DNA from 3 places in the Rhizobium sp. ZW T2_16 genome. Region 3 is predicted to be linked to each of the others. Evidence: predicted binding sites of a transcription regulator. Region 3 holds the regulator's gene; each other region holds the start of a gene.
What was found. The regulator PhoB, encoded in region 3, activates phosphate uptake and scavenging genes when phosphate is short. The targets are predictions, from matches to a motif close to TGTCATNNANCTGTCAT.

Region 1: the regulator PhoB is predicted to act here: its motif matches at 1,411-1,427, upstream of ACI3K0_RS00250 (UDP-2,3-diacylglucosamine diphosphatase).
Region 2: the regulator PhoB is predicted to act here: its motif matches at 1,648-1,664, upstream of ACI3K0_RS04520 (YdcH family protein).

What each region holds. Positions count from the first base shown of each region.
Region 1 is NZ_JBJDRG010000001.1:55,582-58,949, reverse strand. Features, by position in the region: gene ACI3K0_RS00255 (NADP-dependent malic enzyme) at 1-1,267, opposite strand, end outside; gene ACI3K0_RS00250 (UDP-2,3-diacylglucosamine diphosphatase) at 1,471-2,292, shown strand; gene ACI3K0_RS00245 (MFS transporter) at 2,408-3,368, shown strand, end outside.
Region 2 is NZ_JBJDRG010000001.1:914,553-917,920, forward strand. Features, by position in the region: gene ACI3K0_RS04510 (thiamine phosphate synthase) at 1-366, opposite strand, end outside; gene ACI3K0_RS04515 (sulfite exporter TauE/SafE family protein) at 495-1,262, shown strand; gene ACI3K0_RS04520 (YdcH family protein) at 1,412-1,588, opposite strand; gene ACI3K0_RS04525 (YdcH family protein) at 1,818-2,021, shown strand; gene purE (5-(carboxyamino)imidazole ribonucleotide mutase) at 2,032-2,526, shown strand; gene ACI3K0_RS04535 (5-(carboxyamino)imidazole ribonucleotide synthase) at 2,523-3,368, shown strand, end outside.
Region 3 is NZ_JBJDRG010000003.1:171,512-177,676, forward strand. Features, by position in the region: gene argF (ornithine carbamoyltransferase) at 1-334, opposite strand, end outside; gene ACI3K0_RS10750 (aspartate aminotransferase family protein) at 385-1,581, opposite strand; gene ACI3K0_RS10755 (GcrA family cell cycle regulator) at 1,986-2,525, shown strand; gene ACI3K0_RS10760 (PACE efflux transporter) at 2,725-3,159, shown strand; gene phoB (phosphate regulon transcriptional regulator PhoB) at 3,230-3,913, opposite strand; gene phoU (phosphate signaling complex protein PhoU) at 3,943-4,656, opposite strand; gene pstB (phosphate ABC transporter ATP-binding protein PstB) at 4,704-5,519, opposite strand; gene pstA (phosphate ABC transporter permease PstA) at 5,532-6,165, opposite strand, start outside.

The DNA.
Region 1 (3,368 bases), on a different contig from region 3:
CCTGGATCGGACGGGCAGCAACACCGCTTTCGGCAGCGGCACGCGCCACTGCCGGGGCAATGCGCAGGATGAGGCGCGGATCGAAGGGTGACGGGATAAGATAGGTCGGGCCGAAGATCGGCGTCTCGCCGGAATAGGCCTTTGCTGCAACGTCCGATACTTCTTCACGGGCAAGCGCTGCGATGGCCTTGACTGCGGCCATCTTCATTTCCTCGTTGATCGTGCTCGCGCCGCAATCGAGCGCACCGCGGAAGATATACGGGAAACAGAGAACGTTGTTCACCTGGTTCGGGAAGTCGGACCGACCGGTGCAGATCATCGCGTCGGGGCGCGCCTGGCGGGCGAGTTCCGGCATGATTTCCGGCGTCGGATTGGCAAGCGCCATGATCAACGGCTTTTCCGCCATGCGCACAAGCAGTTCCGGCTTCAGGACGCCCGGAGCAGAGAGGCCGAGGAAGACGTCGGCGCCGTCAATGCTGTCGGCCAGAACCCGATTGTCACTCTTCTGCACGTAGACGGATTTCCACTCGTCCATCAGCTCTGTACGGCCCTCATAGACGAGGCCTTCGATATCGTGGACCCAGATGTTCTCCTTCTTCGCGCCGAGCGATACGAGGAGATTGAGGCAGGCAAGCGCTGCCGCGCCGGCGCCCGACGTGACGATCTTGACGTTGGTGATCGACTTGCCGGCCAGCTCCAGGCCATTCAGGATCGCGGCTGCAACGATGATCGCGGTACCGTGCTGGTCGTCATGGAAGACCGGGATATTCATCTTCTCGCGCAGCTGGCGCTCGACTTCGAAACATTCCGGCGCCTTGATGTCTTCAAGGTTGATGCCGCCGAAGGTCGGCTCGAGCGCAGAGACGGTCGAGACCATCTCGTCGATGCCGGCGGCATCGATCTCGATGTCGAACACGTCGATGCCAGCGAACTTCTTGAACAGGACAGCCTTGCCCTCCATCACCGGCTTGGATGCAAGCGGGCCGATATTGCCGAGACCGAGGACTGCCGTGCCGTTGGAAATGACGGCGACGAGATTGGCGCGCGCCGTATAATCGGCAGCGGCTTCCGGATTGTCGCGGATTGCGAGGCAGGGGGCTGCAACACCCGGAGAATAGGCGAGCGCCAGGTCGCGCTGGTTTCCGAGCGGCTTGGTCGCCTGGATTTCCAGCTTGCCCGGACGCGGATGTCGGTGGAAGAACAGCGCCTGTTCGTCAAGATCCGCACTGCTCGGTGGGGCCGACTTTGATTTATCCTGCGCGTCCATGCTCGCTCCTGCTTTAGTCTGTTTTCCCGGTCCATATGGGGAGAATGCGGCCCCTCATTACATCAAACAGCGGCGCGTAACAGCAGCTAATTTGATCGATGTAAGGAATTCGCGAGGGCAGCTGTCACACCGAAAAGACCTCCTGTCATCATCCTGAAACAAGACTCTGGTTTTCAGGCGGCGGGGCTGGCTATGAAAGGACGATTTCCGTGACAGCGACAGGTGAGACCAGGAATTTCAGGACCTTGTTCATCTCCGACGTGCATCTCGGCTCGAAGGCGGCGCGGACGGAACTCCTGCTGGATTTTCTCAAATATCATGAAGCGGATACGGTGTTCCTAGTCGGTGACATTGTCGACGGCTGGCGACTGAAGCGCAGCTGGTTCTGGCCGCAAGGCTGCAACGACGTGGTTCAGAAGTTGTTGCGCAAGGCGCGCAAGGGCGCCCGCATCGTCTATATCCCCGGCAATCACGATGAGTTCCTGCGGGATTTTCCCGGCACCCATTTCGGCGGCATCGAAGTTGCGGATCGCGCCATCCACGAAATGGCTGACGGCAAGAAATATCTCGTGCTTCACGGCGACGAATTCGACGTGGTCGTGCGCAACGCTCGCCTTCTCGCCTATCTGGGCGACTGGGCCTATGACGCGGCAATCGCCATCAACGTCGTGCTGGCGGCGGCCCGCCGTCGTCTCGGCATGCCTTACTGGTCTTTTTCTGCCTGGGCGAAGCTGCAGGTCAAGCATGCGGTCAATTTCATCGGTGAGTTCCAGAAGGTCGTCGCCGACGAGGCAAGGCGCAACAAGGTCGATGGCGTCATCTGCGGTCATATTCACCACGCGGTGATGACCGATATCGACGGCATCCATTACGTCAATACCGGTGACTGGGTGGAAAGCTGCACGGCAATTGCCGAACATCATGACGGAACGCTGGAACTGATTACCTGGCGCGACATCAAGGTGACAGCCGAGTTGCATGCCCTGCCGGCACCGGCGAAGACGAAGAACATGCAGGCTGCCTGACCTGACGAAATCTTCACGACCGATACACTTTGTTTTCGCATAAAACGTGTAATCCGGTTTTCATTGCAAACGGCGATGATAGTCTTCGCAGACTTTCATCGCCGTTTGTGATTCCGTGAATATTGCCGCAAAATCGTCTGCCGCTCCGCCGCAGTTTCAGCTTCGCTGCTCGCTCGCCTATGCCGCACCGATGTCGCTCAACGGCATTCTCGTGCCTTATCTGCCCGTATGGCTTCATGGCCTGAACTTCAGCGCAATGCAGATCGGCGCGATCCTCGCGGCCCAGGTGGTGTTTCGCGTTTTTGTCGCCATGGGGACGGGCTCTCTCAGTGCCCGTGCTCGCGATCCACGCCATATTCTCGCATGGTCCGCGGCGACATCGATATTCTCCATCCTCGGCCTGATCGTCAGCGGCGATTTCTGGGTCGTGCTCGCCGCCGTGGCCGTACAGGCAGCGTTGTTTGCCCCCTATACGCCAATCGTCGAATCGATCTCGATCTCCGGCGTCAAGCGCTGGGGATTTCATTACGGAAAGATGCGGGTCTGGGGATCGGTCGGGTTTGTGGTGACGACGCTGATCGCCGGAAGTCTCTCGACGGCCATCGGCAATATCGCGATCCCGCTCATGCTGGTTGCGGTCCTCCTGACCTCATTTGCCGTCGCCTTCATCGCGCCCCGGCTCGACCAGGAGATCGGCAGGCGCACGGTCGCAGCGTCTCCACGGGCATCACGTCGTCCGCTCGGCGCCTCCGTCCATCTCCTCTTGATTGGTGCATCGCTCATCCAGTCGAGCCACGGGATGTTTTACGGTTTCAGCACGATCCAGTGGCAGGGCATGGGCTTTTCGAATGCCGTGATCTCCGCTCTCTGGTGTATCGGCGTGATTGCCGAGATCGGTATCTTTTTCATCTCCGGCAGCCTTGCAAGACGCCTGACACCCTTGGGGCTACTGCGTTTCGGTTGCCTGATGGCGATCCTGCGCTGGGTCTTCTTTCCGTTCGGCTCGGATGTCTGGTATTACGGGATACTGCAGATCTTTCACGCATTCAGCTTCGCCTGCGTTCATTTGGGGCTGC
Region 2 (3,368 bases), on a different contig from region 3:
AATCTCGAGCGCAGTATGCCGTTCCGCCGCACCGCCGGCTCCGACAATCATCTTCGGCGTGAACTTCTCGATCGCCTCACCCAATTCCTCGAGCGAACCCGACATGTGAAGACCATCGGCCTTGGCGCGACCGGCAACCCGGCTGTCACCGGAAATGATGGCGGCGGCTCCGGCATTCTGGATGATCTGCACCAGCACTTCCGCCCGCTTCTGGAATGCCTGATCGTCCAGCCCGTATTGCGGGAGGATGACCGATGCGACATCGCCACCCGACATGGCCTCCGTTAGAAGTTTGGCCTGGTGATCGGCATCGGCATCATCCGGTACGATCAGCACGATGCGGCAGCGGTTGTCCGGTTCTGTCATGTTCTTATCCGATCATTCTCGCCTTGAAGCGAAGACGTACCGCTTCAGCACGTTCCGCTCTGGTTTTATTCGGACAATTCGATAGACCGGACGGATTGCAGGATCAACACCCTCGACAGTAACCGCCGATGATAGATTTTCCCAGCCTGTCGTTCTTCCTCGCCGCAGTTCCGGCAGTCATGCTTGTCGGTCTGTCGAAAGGCGGCATCGGCGGCGCGATCGGCTTGATGGGCGTACCGATCATGTCGCTTGCGGTCGAGCCGGTCCAGGCAGCCGCAATTTTCCTGCCGATCCTTATTCTGATGGATGCTGTCGCGCTGTGGTCCTGGCGCAAATACAATGACCCGAAAACACTGCTGATGATCATGCCCGGCGGTGTGATCGGCATCGCCCTCGGTTGGGCGACGTCGGCCTATGTCTCCGACAATGCGCTGAAAGTGGTGATCGCTTCCGCGACCATTCTGTTCGCCGCCCGCTATTTCTGGCAGGTCTATGGGCGCCGGGGCGAAATCGTTGCCCCTCTCCCGCATCGCCCGGTCGCCGCAACATTCTGGGGATCGCTTTCGGGTTACGCCAGCTTTGTTGCCCATGCCGGGGGCCCGCCGTTCCAAATCTATGTCCTGCCGATGCAGCTTGATCCGAAAAACTACACCGGCGCGAGCATCCGCTTCTTCGCCATCGTCAATGCGGTGAAGGTGATACCCTATTTCTTTCTGGGTGCGTTGGATACGCAGAACCTGACCCTGTCGGCAACGCTTCTGCCTGTAGCACTCGTCTCGACAATAATGGGAGCGGCCGTCGTCAAGCATCTCAAGGCCGAAACCTTTTACCCGATGACCTATGGCCTCGCCTTTCTTGCCGGCCTCAAGCTGCTATGGGATGGCCTCCCGTTCTGAACAGGCCCGGATTGGGGATAAAACCAGGCTCCGGAAACAATTCTGGCCGCAGCCCGCATGAACCACGACCAGAACTGAAAATTGGGTTTTGCGCCGCTATCGGATCATATCCAAATCGAGATCCGCGGCTATGGCTCTATTAGCTTGCCTTAGTGGCGTGTAGACGCCTTGAGGCGCTGCATTTGGTCTTTGATACGCAGCTTACGACGCTTCAGATCGGCGATTTCCCGATCGTCAGATGAAGGAGACGAAAGAATCGCCTGGAGCTCCTCCTCGAGATCGCCGTGCTTCTTTTCAAGCGATGCTATATGAGCCTGGATGGTCATGTGGCATGTCCTTCCCTATTGCCTGCTCCGGCCACTCCATCGGCCGAAGCTTCAGGTTTACGACGGAAGTGTGACACGATCTGAGCTGTTTGTCGAAGGTGTTTTCGTGACAAGAGCGCGGCAAATTCGTGACGTTGGCGAACTTCCCGTTAACGCGGTTTGGTGATAGGAGCTTGCGCATTAAGCTGGGCCGGGTCACAAGCCCGGATCGATATGGGGACTTTAAGACATGGCCGATCAGGAACAGGCGGACAACCGGCTGGCGCTGGCAAAGCTCCGGCAGGAGCATGAAGACTACGACGCCGCGATCAACGCCATGATAAAGGTGGGCTGCGATGCGTTGCGCGTGCAGCGCATGAAGAAGAAAAAGCTCGCCATAAAAGACAAGATGACCCAGATCGAAGATCAGATCCTGCCCGACATAATTGCCTAGGAACGCTCAAATGGCCGAGACACCGCCCGTCGCCATCATCATGGGAAGCCAGTCTGACTGGGAGACCATGAAGAACGCCGCCGAAACCCTCGATGCCCTCGAAATCGACTACGAGGCACGCATCATTTCGGCACACCGGACGCCCGAACGCCTGTTCAATTTCGCCAAGGGCGCGCGTGACGAGGGCTTTCAGGTCATCATCGCCGGTGCCGGCGGCGCTGCCCACTTGCCCGGCATGGCCGCCTCGATGACGCCGCTGCCGGTCTTCGGCGTTCCGGTCCAGTCCAAGGCGCTTTCCGGCCAGGACAGCCTTCTGTCGATCGTCCAGATGCCGGCCGGCATTCCCGTCGGCACGCTCGCCATCGGTCGCGCCGGTGCGGTCAATGCGGCCCTGCTTGCAGCGGCCGTGCTTGCCCTCTCCGACGAGGACATCGCCTATCGCCTGGACGAATGGCGCGCCCGCCAGAGTGCCGCAGTAGCCGAATACCCGATGGACGAAGCATGAAGGCGCAGACGATCGGCATTATCGGCGGCGGCCAGCTCGGCCGCATGCTTGCAATGGCAGCCGCAAGGCTGAACCTCACCATCATCATTCTGGAACCGCAGGCCGATTGTCCCGCAGCTCAGGTCGCCAACGAGCAGATCACCGCAGCCTATGATGATCCTGCCGCTCTCGCGGAACTGGCCAGACGCTGCGATATCGTCACCTACGAATTCGAGAACGTGCCGGTTTCGGCCGCCCAGACGCTGGAGCGCTCGGTTCCCGTCTACCCGCCATCCAAGGCACTTGAAGTCGCGCAGGACCGACTGACGGAAAAGCACTTCCTCAACGACTGCGGCATCGAGACGGCCCGTTTCCATGCGGTCAACAGCCAGCAGGAGCTCGAAGCAGCTTTGGTCGACTTCGGTGGCAAGGGCGTGCTGAAGACCTGTCGCATGGGTTACGACGGCAAGGGCCAGCGCGTTTTCCGCTCAGCCAACGACTCACCCGCAGGCGCGTATGAAGCGCTCGGTTCCGTGCCCCTGATTCTCGAAAGCTTCGTTCCATTCGAGCGCGAGATCTCGATCATCGCCGCCCGTGCCAAGGACGGCACGATTCGGTGCTACGACCCGGCAGAGAATGTCCACCGCAACGGCATACTGCATACGTCGACCCTGCCGGCAAACATCCCGGCCGAGACAGCGGCAACCGCCCGTGCTGCGGCCGAAAAGCTGCTCGCAGCGCTCGGTTACGTCGGCGTTATCGGCATGGAATTCTTCGCCATGGCCGATGGCACGCTGATAGCCAACGAGATTGCCCCGCGCGTCCACAATTCCGGCCACTGGACGGAGGCTGCCTGCGTCATC
Region 3 (6,165 bases):
GGCGCTTGTGATCGGTGGTGCGGATCATGATCGCGTCGACATAACGCGACAGAACCTTGGCGGTGTCGCCGATCGTCTCGGCGCGGCCGAGCTGCATCTCGGTACCCGACAGGAACAGCGTCTCGCCGCCGAGCTGGCGCATGCCCACATCGAAGGAGACGCGGGTGCGGGTGGACGGCTTCTCGAAAATCATGGCCAGCATCTTGCCGGCCAGCGGCTTGTCAGCCGTGCCGGCTTTGGTTGCCAGCTTTCGCACCTTTGCATCATCGAGGATGGAGCGCAGGTCACCCGCCGACACAGCGGAAAGATCGAGAAAATGCTTGGGAGATGCCATTACCTTGTTCCCTAACGGAGGGAACCGGAAGGCGCCCTCTCTACGTATTCTTAAGCGGATTTCTTCAGCTGGTCAGCCGACAGCGTTTCGGCAGCACGCTCGATACGGCGAAGACCTTCGCGCGCTTCCTCGGCGGTGACGACAAGCGGCGGCAGAATGCGGACGACGTTATCGCCTGCCATGACGGCCAGCATATGCTGATCGCGCATTCCGGAGATCAGGTCGCCGGCCGGCACCTTTGCCTTGATGCCGAGCAACAGGCCCTCGCCGCGAATATCCTCGATCACGGTCGGGAAACGATCCTTGAGCGCAGCAAGGCCCTGACGGAAGACGAGTGCGACATCGCGAACGTTTTCCAGGAAACCGTCGGCGAGCACGATATCAAGCACCGCATTGCCACAGGCCATGGCCAGCGGGTTGCCACCATAGGTGGTGCCGTGGATGCCGGGCTTCATGCCGGATGCGGCTTCTGCCGTTGCAAGGCATGCGCCGAACGGGAAGCCGCCGCCAATACCCTTGGCGATCGCCATGATGTCAGGGGTGATGCCGGCCCATTCATGGGCAAAGAGCTTGCCGGTACGGCCGACGCCGGTCTGAACTTCGTCGAGGATCAAAAGAAGACCCTTTTCGTCGCAGATGCGGCGCAGCTCGCGCATGAATTCCTTCGGAACCGGACGCACACCGCCCTCGCCCTGGATCGGCTCGATCAACAGAGCGCCGGTGTTCTCGTTGATCGCAGCGTTCAGCGCATCGAGATCACCGAAGGGCACCTGATCAAAACCCTGAGCCTTGGGGCCGAAGCCTTCCATATATTTTTCCTGGCCGCCGGCTGCGATCGTTGCGATCGTCCGGCCGTGGAAGGCACCTTCAAAGGTGATGATATGGAACTTTTCCAGGTGCCCCTTGGAATAGTGATAACGGCGGGCCGTCTTGATTGCGCATTCCAGCGCTTCCGCACCCGAATTGGTGAAGAAGGCCTTGTCCGCAAAGGTTGCGTCGACCAGACGGCGCGCCAAGCGCTCCTGCTCCGGGATTTCATAAAGATTGGACAGATGCCAGACCTTCTCGGCCTGCGATTTCAGCGCTTCGACCAGATGCGGATTGGCATGGCCGCAGGACGTGACAGCGACACCCGCACCGAAGTCGAGATATCGCTCGCCGCTTTCCGTCACAAGCCAAACGCCTTCGCCACGCTCAAAGCGCAGCGGGGCCCGGGCAAAGGTGTCGAAAAGCGCAGATTCAGCCATGGCGGCTCACTCCTAATGCATCCGATTGCGGATATTCAAAAAATCAAAATGCCGCCCTCGGGGCGGCCGCGGCACTATCGCCACTCATCCATGTGATGTCAATAAAACTCACGGAAATCTGGGGCTTCAAGGCATTTTGCTGCAAGGACGCAACCCTGCCGACAGCTGTGACAAAAATGACTCTCCCGGAAAGCAAGTTGGGGAAAACCGGGAAATCGATTCGTGGCGATTCCGGGGACTCTTGTCACGGAGTCTGCGGACCTCTAGGTTAAAGATCAATTACTAGACTGCATGCGGCGGAACTAGTCACCAAAAGCATAGATATAGTGCCTGTTGCGAGATGTATCGCGCGACATTGGTGAGGGATTCTGCATGCCACCAACGTTCAAAGGCGGAGAACGGGCATGAACTGGACGGACGAGCGCGTTGAAAAACTGAAAAGGTTGTGGTCGGAAGGCTTGAGCGCCAGCCAGATCGCCGCACAACTTGGAGGCGTAAGCCGCAATGCCGTGATCGGCAAGGTCCATCGCCTCAACCTGCCGGGCCGCGCAAAGGCGGGCGGCACAATCGCGACGAACCGTACGGCAAAGCGCCCAGCAGCAACTACTTCCCGTCCCCAGCAGACATTCGCCACCCGTCCGGCAGCACGCCCGGTCGCCCGTCCGGTCGGCGCAACCGCGCTCAAGGAAGAGGTCGAGTTCGAGGCTTCGCAGGAACTGGTCTACCGTCCCGCTTCCAACGTTGTCCTGCCGATTTCCCGCAAGCTGGCGCTGACCGAATTGACCGAACGCACCTGCAAGTGGCCCGTCGGCGATCCGCTGACGGACGATTTCCACTTCTGTGGCTGTGAGTCCCCGGATAATTCGCCTTACTGCACCTACCATGCGAAGCTCGCCTACCAGCCGGTCAACGAGCGCCGCCGTCCGAGCGCTGCACGGGCGTAAAGTTCGGCACCATAAACAACGATCAAGCGGGCTTCGGCCCGCTTTTTTGTTTGCCGTGCTGCGGGTTCTGCAAGGCAGCCTTGCCCGCCTGCGCCTTGCCTCCTGCGCCACAAACACCTATCTGAAAAGGCGTGAGGACGACCTCCCCCAGAATGGGCATTGATGCCGGGACGACCCGGATAACCCAATGGGGTATAAAATGCGCACGACACGCGACCGTATTCGTCACGCAATCAGCTTCGAAATCATCGGGCTTGCGATTTTCACACCGCTCGCCTCTTTCGTCTTCGGCATACCGGTCGAACATATCGGTGTCGTCGGGATCGTTTCGGCAACGCTGGCGACCGGCTGGAACTATCTCTACAATCTCGGCTTCGACCACCTGATGCAGACGTATCGCGGCGGTACGCAGAAAACCATGGCGCTGCGCGTTGCACATGCCGTGCTGTTCGAACTCGGACTGCTGATCGTGCTCATGCCGTTCATCGCTTGGTATCTGGGCGTGAGCCTGATGCAGGCGCTCGTGATGGATATCTCGTTCGCCCTGTTCTACCTGGTCTATGCGTTCTTCTTCAATCTGGCCTACGACCGGATCTTTCCGCTGCCTGAGTGGCAGGAAGAAGCCAAGGCCTGAAATGCTTCAGCCCGAGGCGGATGACCGCACTCGGGCTGAGAAACCTGCATTCCAGATGCTATCCCGCGTATCAGGATTCCATCGAATAGCCGGCACCGCGAACGGTGCGGATGACATCCTGCATGTTGGAGAAGTTCAGCGCCTTGCGCAGGCGGCCGACATGCACGTCGACGGTGCGTTCGTCGACATAGATATCGTGGCCCCAGACGCCATCCAGAAGCTGGGAGCGCGAGAAGACGCGGCCAGGCGAGACCATGAGGAATTCCAGGAGACGGAATTCGGTCGGGCCAAGGCGTACTTCACGGCTCTTGCGATGAACGCGATGGGTCTCGCGATCCAGTTCGATATCACCGCATTTCAAGACGCTGGAGAGAACCTCGGGCTTGGCACGGCGCAACATCGCCTTGACACGCGCCATCAGTTCCGGCGTCGAGAACGGCTTGACGACATAGTCGTCGGCACCGGTCGCCAGACCGCGAACACGTTCGCTTTCCTCGCCGCGCGCTGTCAGCATGATGATCGGCAGGCGCTCGGTCTCTGGCCGCATGCGCAGGCGCCGGCACAATTCGATGCCGGAAACGCCTGGCAGCATCCAGTCGAGAACCAGAAGATCCGGAGCACGCTCCTGAAGCCTGATTTCGGCCTCATCACCTCTCAGAATGGTTTCGACCTCGTAGCCTTCGGCTTCGAGATTATAACGGAGGAGGACGCTGAGCGCCTCCTCGTCTTCCACGACCGCAATTCTCGGCTGCATACTAGATACACTCCATCAGACAGGCAAAATCAGTCAGCAATCGCGCCGACGGTGTTCGCCGTATCGTCCTTGGGACGCTCGCCTTCCGGCACAGCACCCGTCGTCATGTAGTAGATGGTTTCCGCGATGTTGGTCGCGTGGTCACCGATACGCTCGATGTTCTTGGCGCAGAACAGAAGATGCGTGCAGGTGGTGATGTTGCGCGGATCTTCCATCATGTAGGTCAGGAGTTCGCGGAAAAGCGACGTGTACATGGCGTCGATTTCTTCGTCGCGCAGGCGGATCGCTTCTGCCTTTTCGGCCGAACGGCTGGCATAGACATCCAGCACTTCCTTGAGCTGTACAGCCGCGAGATCGGAGAGGTGTTCCAGACCGCGGGCGAGCTTGCGGGGAACGCCATGGCCCTGAACCGCAATGACGCGCTTGGCGGTGTTCTTGCCGAGATCGCCGACGCGTTCCAGATCGGCTGCGATGCGCAGCGTCCCGATGATTTCGCGCAGGTCGGCAGCCATCGGCTGACGCTTGGCGATAGTGACGATCGCCTTGTCCTGGATCTCGCGCTCGGCGTGATCCAGGATCACGTCGTCGGAGATAACCTTCTGGGCCAGGGCAGAGTCACCATTGACCAGGGCGCGCACGGCATCGCCGCACATCTGTTCCGCAAGGCCACCCATTTCCGAGATGCGGCGGCGCAGATACTTCAGTTCTTCGTCGTAGGCCGACAGGATATGACTTGATACCATCTCTTTGTCCTCAAAATCCGTAGCAGCGGGCAACAGGCAACGGCCAATCAGCCGAAGCGGCCCATGATGTAATCCTGGGTGCGCTGGTCATCCGGATTGGTGAACATCTTGTCCGTGTCGTTCTCTTCGACCAGCTGGCCAAGGTGGAACATGGCGGTACGCTGGGATACGCGGGCGGCCTGCTGCATCGAGTGGGTGACGATAACGATCGTATAGTTGGCGCGCAGTTCGTGGATCAGTTCCTCGACCTTTGCGGTGGCGATCGGGTCGAGCGCCGAGCAGGGTTCGTCCATCAGGATGACTTCCGGCGAAACTGCAACCGCACGGGCGATGCAGAGACGCTGCTGCTGACCACCGGAGAGACCGGTCCCGCCTTCATGAAGACGATCCTTGACTTCCGCCCAGAGGCCGGCGCGCTGAAGGCTGGCTTCGACGATCTGGTCCATATCCGCCTTGTTGCGGGCCAGACCATGGATGCGCGGGCCGTAGGCGATGTTTTCATAAATCGACTTCGGGAACGGGTTCGGCTTCTGGAACACCATGCCGACGCGGGCGCGAAGTTCCACGACATCGATTTCCTTGTCGTAGATATCATCTTCATCAAGGGTGATCTTGCCGGTGACGCGGCAGCCCTCGATCGTGTCGTTCATGCGGTTGAGCGTGCGCAGGAAGGTCGACTTGCCGCAACCCGAGGGGCCGATCAGCGCCGTCACCGTGTTTTCGCGGACATTCAGGTTCACGTCGAAAAGCGCGCGCTTCTCGCCGTAATAGACTGATACGTCCTTGCCAATCATCTTGTACGCGACTTCATTCATCTTCTTGTCCAGCGCCTTCTCAACTGCTGCTTCTGACAACATATTCATTGTGTCGATCTCCTACCAACGGCGTTCGAAGCGCCGACGCAACAGAATTGCACCAACATTCATGACCACGAGGAACAGGAGCAGGATGATGATCGCTCCCGAAGTTCTTTCGACGAAGGCGCGTTCCGCCTCGTTTGCCCACATGTAGATCTGCACCGGCAGTGCTGTCGACGGATCCATCGGCGTCGTCGGATAGTTGGCGACGAAGGCGACCATGCCGATCAGGAGCAGCGGTGCGGTTTCGCCGAGAGCATGCGCCAGGCCGATGATCGTACCGGTCAGGATGCCCGGCATGGCAAGCGGCAGGACGTGATGGAAGATGGTCTGCATCTTCGAGGCGCCGAGGCCGAGAGCCGCCGCACGGATCGATGGCGGAACCGCCTTCAATGCAGCGCGGGTGGCGATGATGATCGTCGGAAGCGTCATCAGCGTCAGGACCAGGCCGCCGACCAGCGAAGCCGAGCGCGGCAGGCCCATGAAGTTGATGAAGACCGCCAGACCCAAGAGACCATAAACGATGGAGGGGACGGCCGCGAGGTTGTTGATGTTCACCTCGATCAGGTCGGTGAACTTGTTCTTCGGCGCGAATTCCTCGAGATAGATCGAGGCGGCAACGCCGATCGGCAGCGCCAGGACGAGCACGATC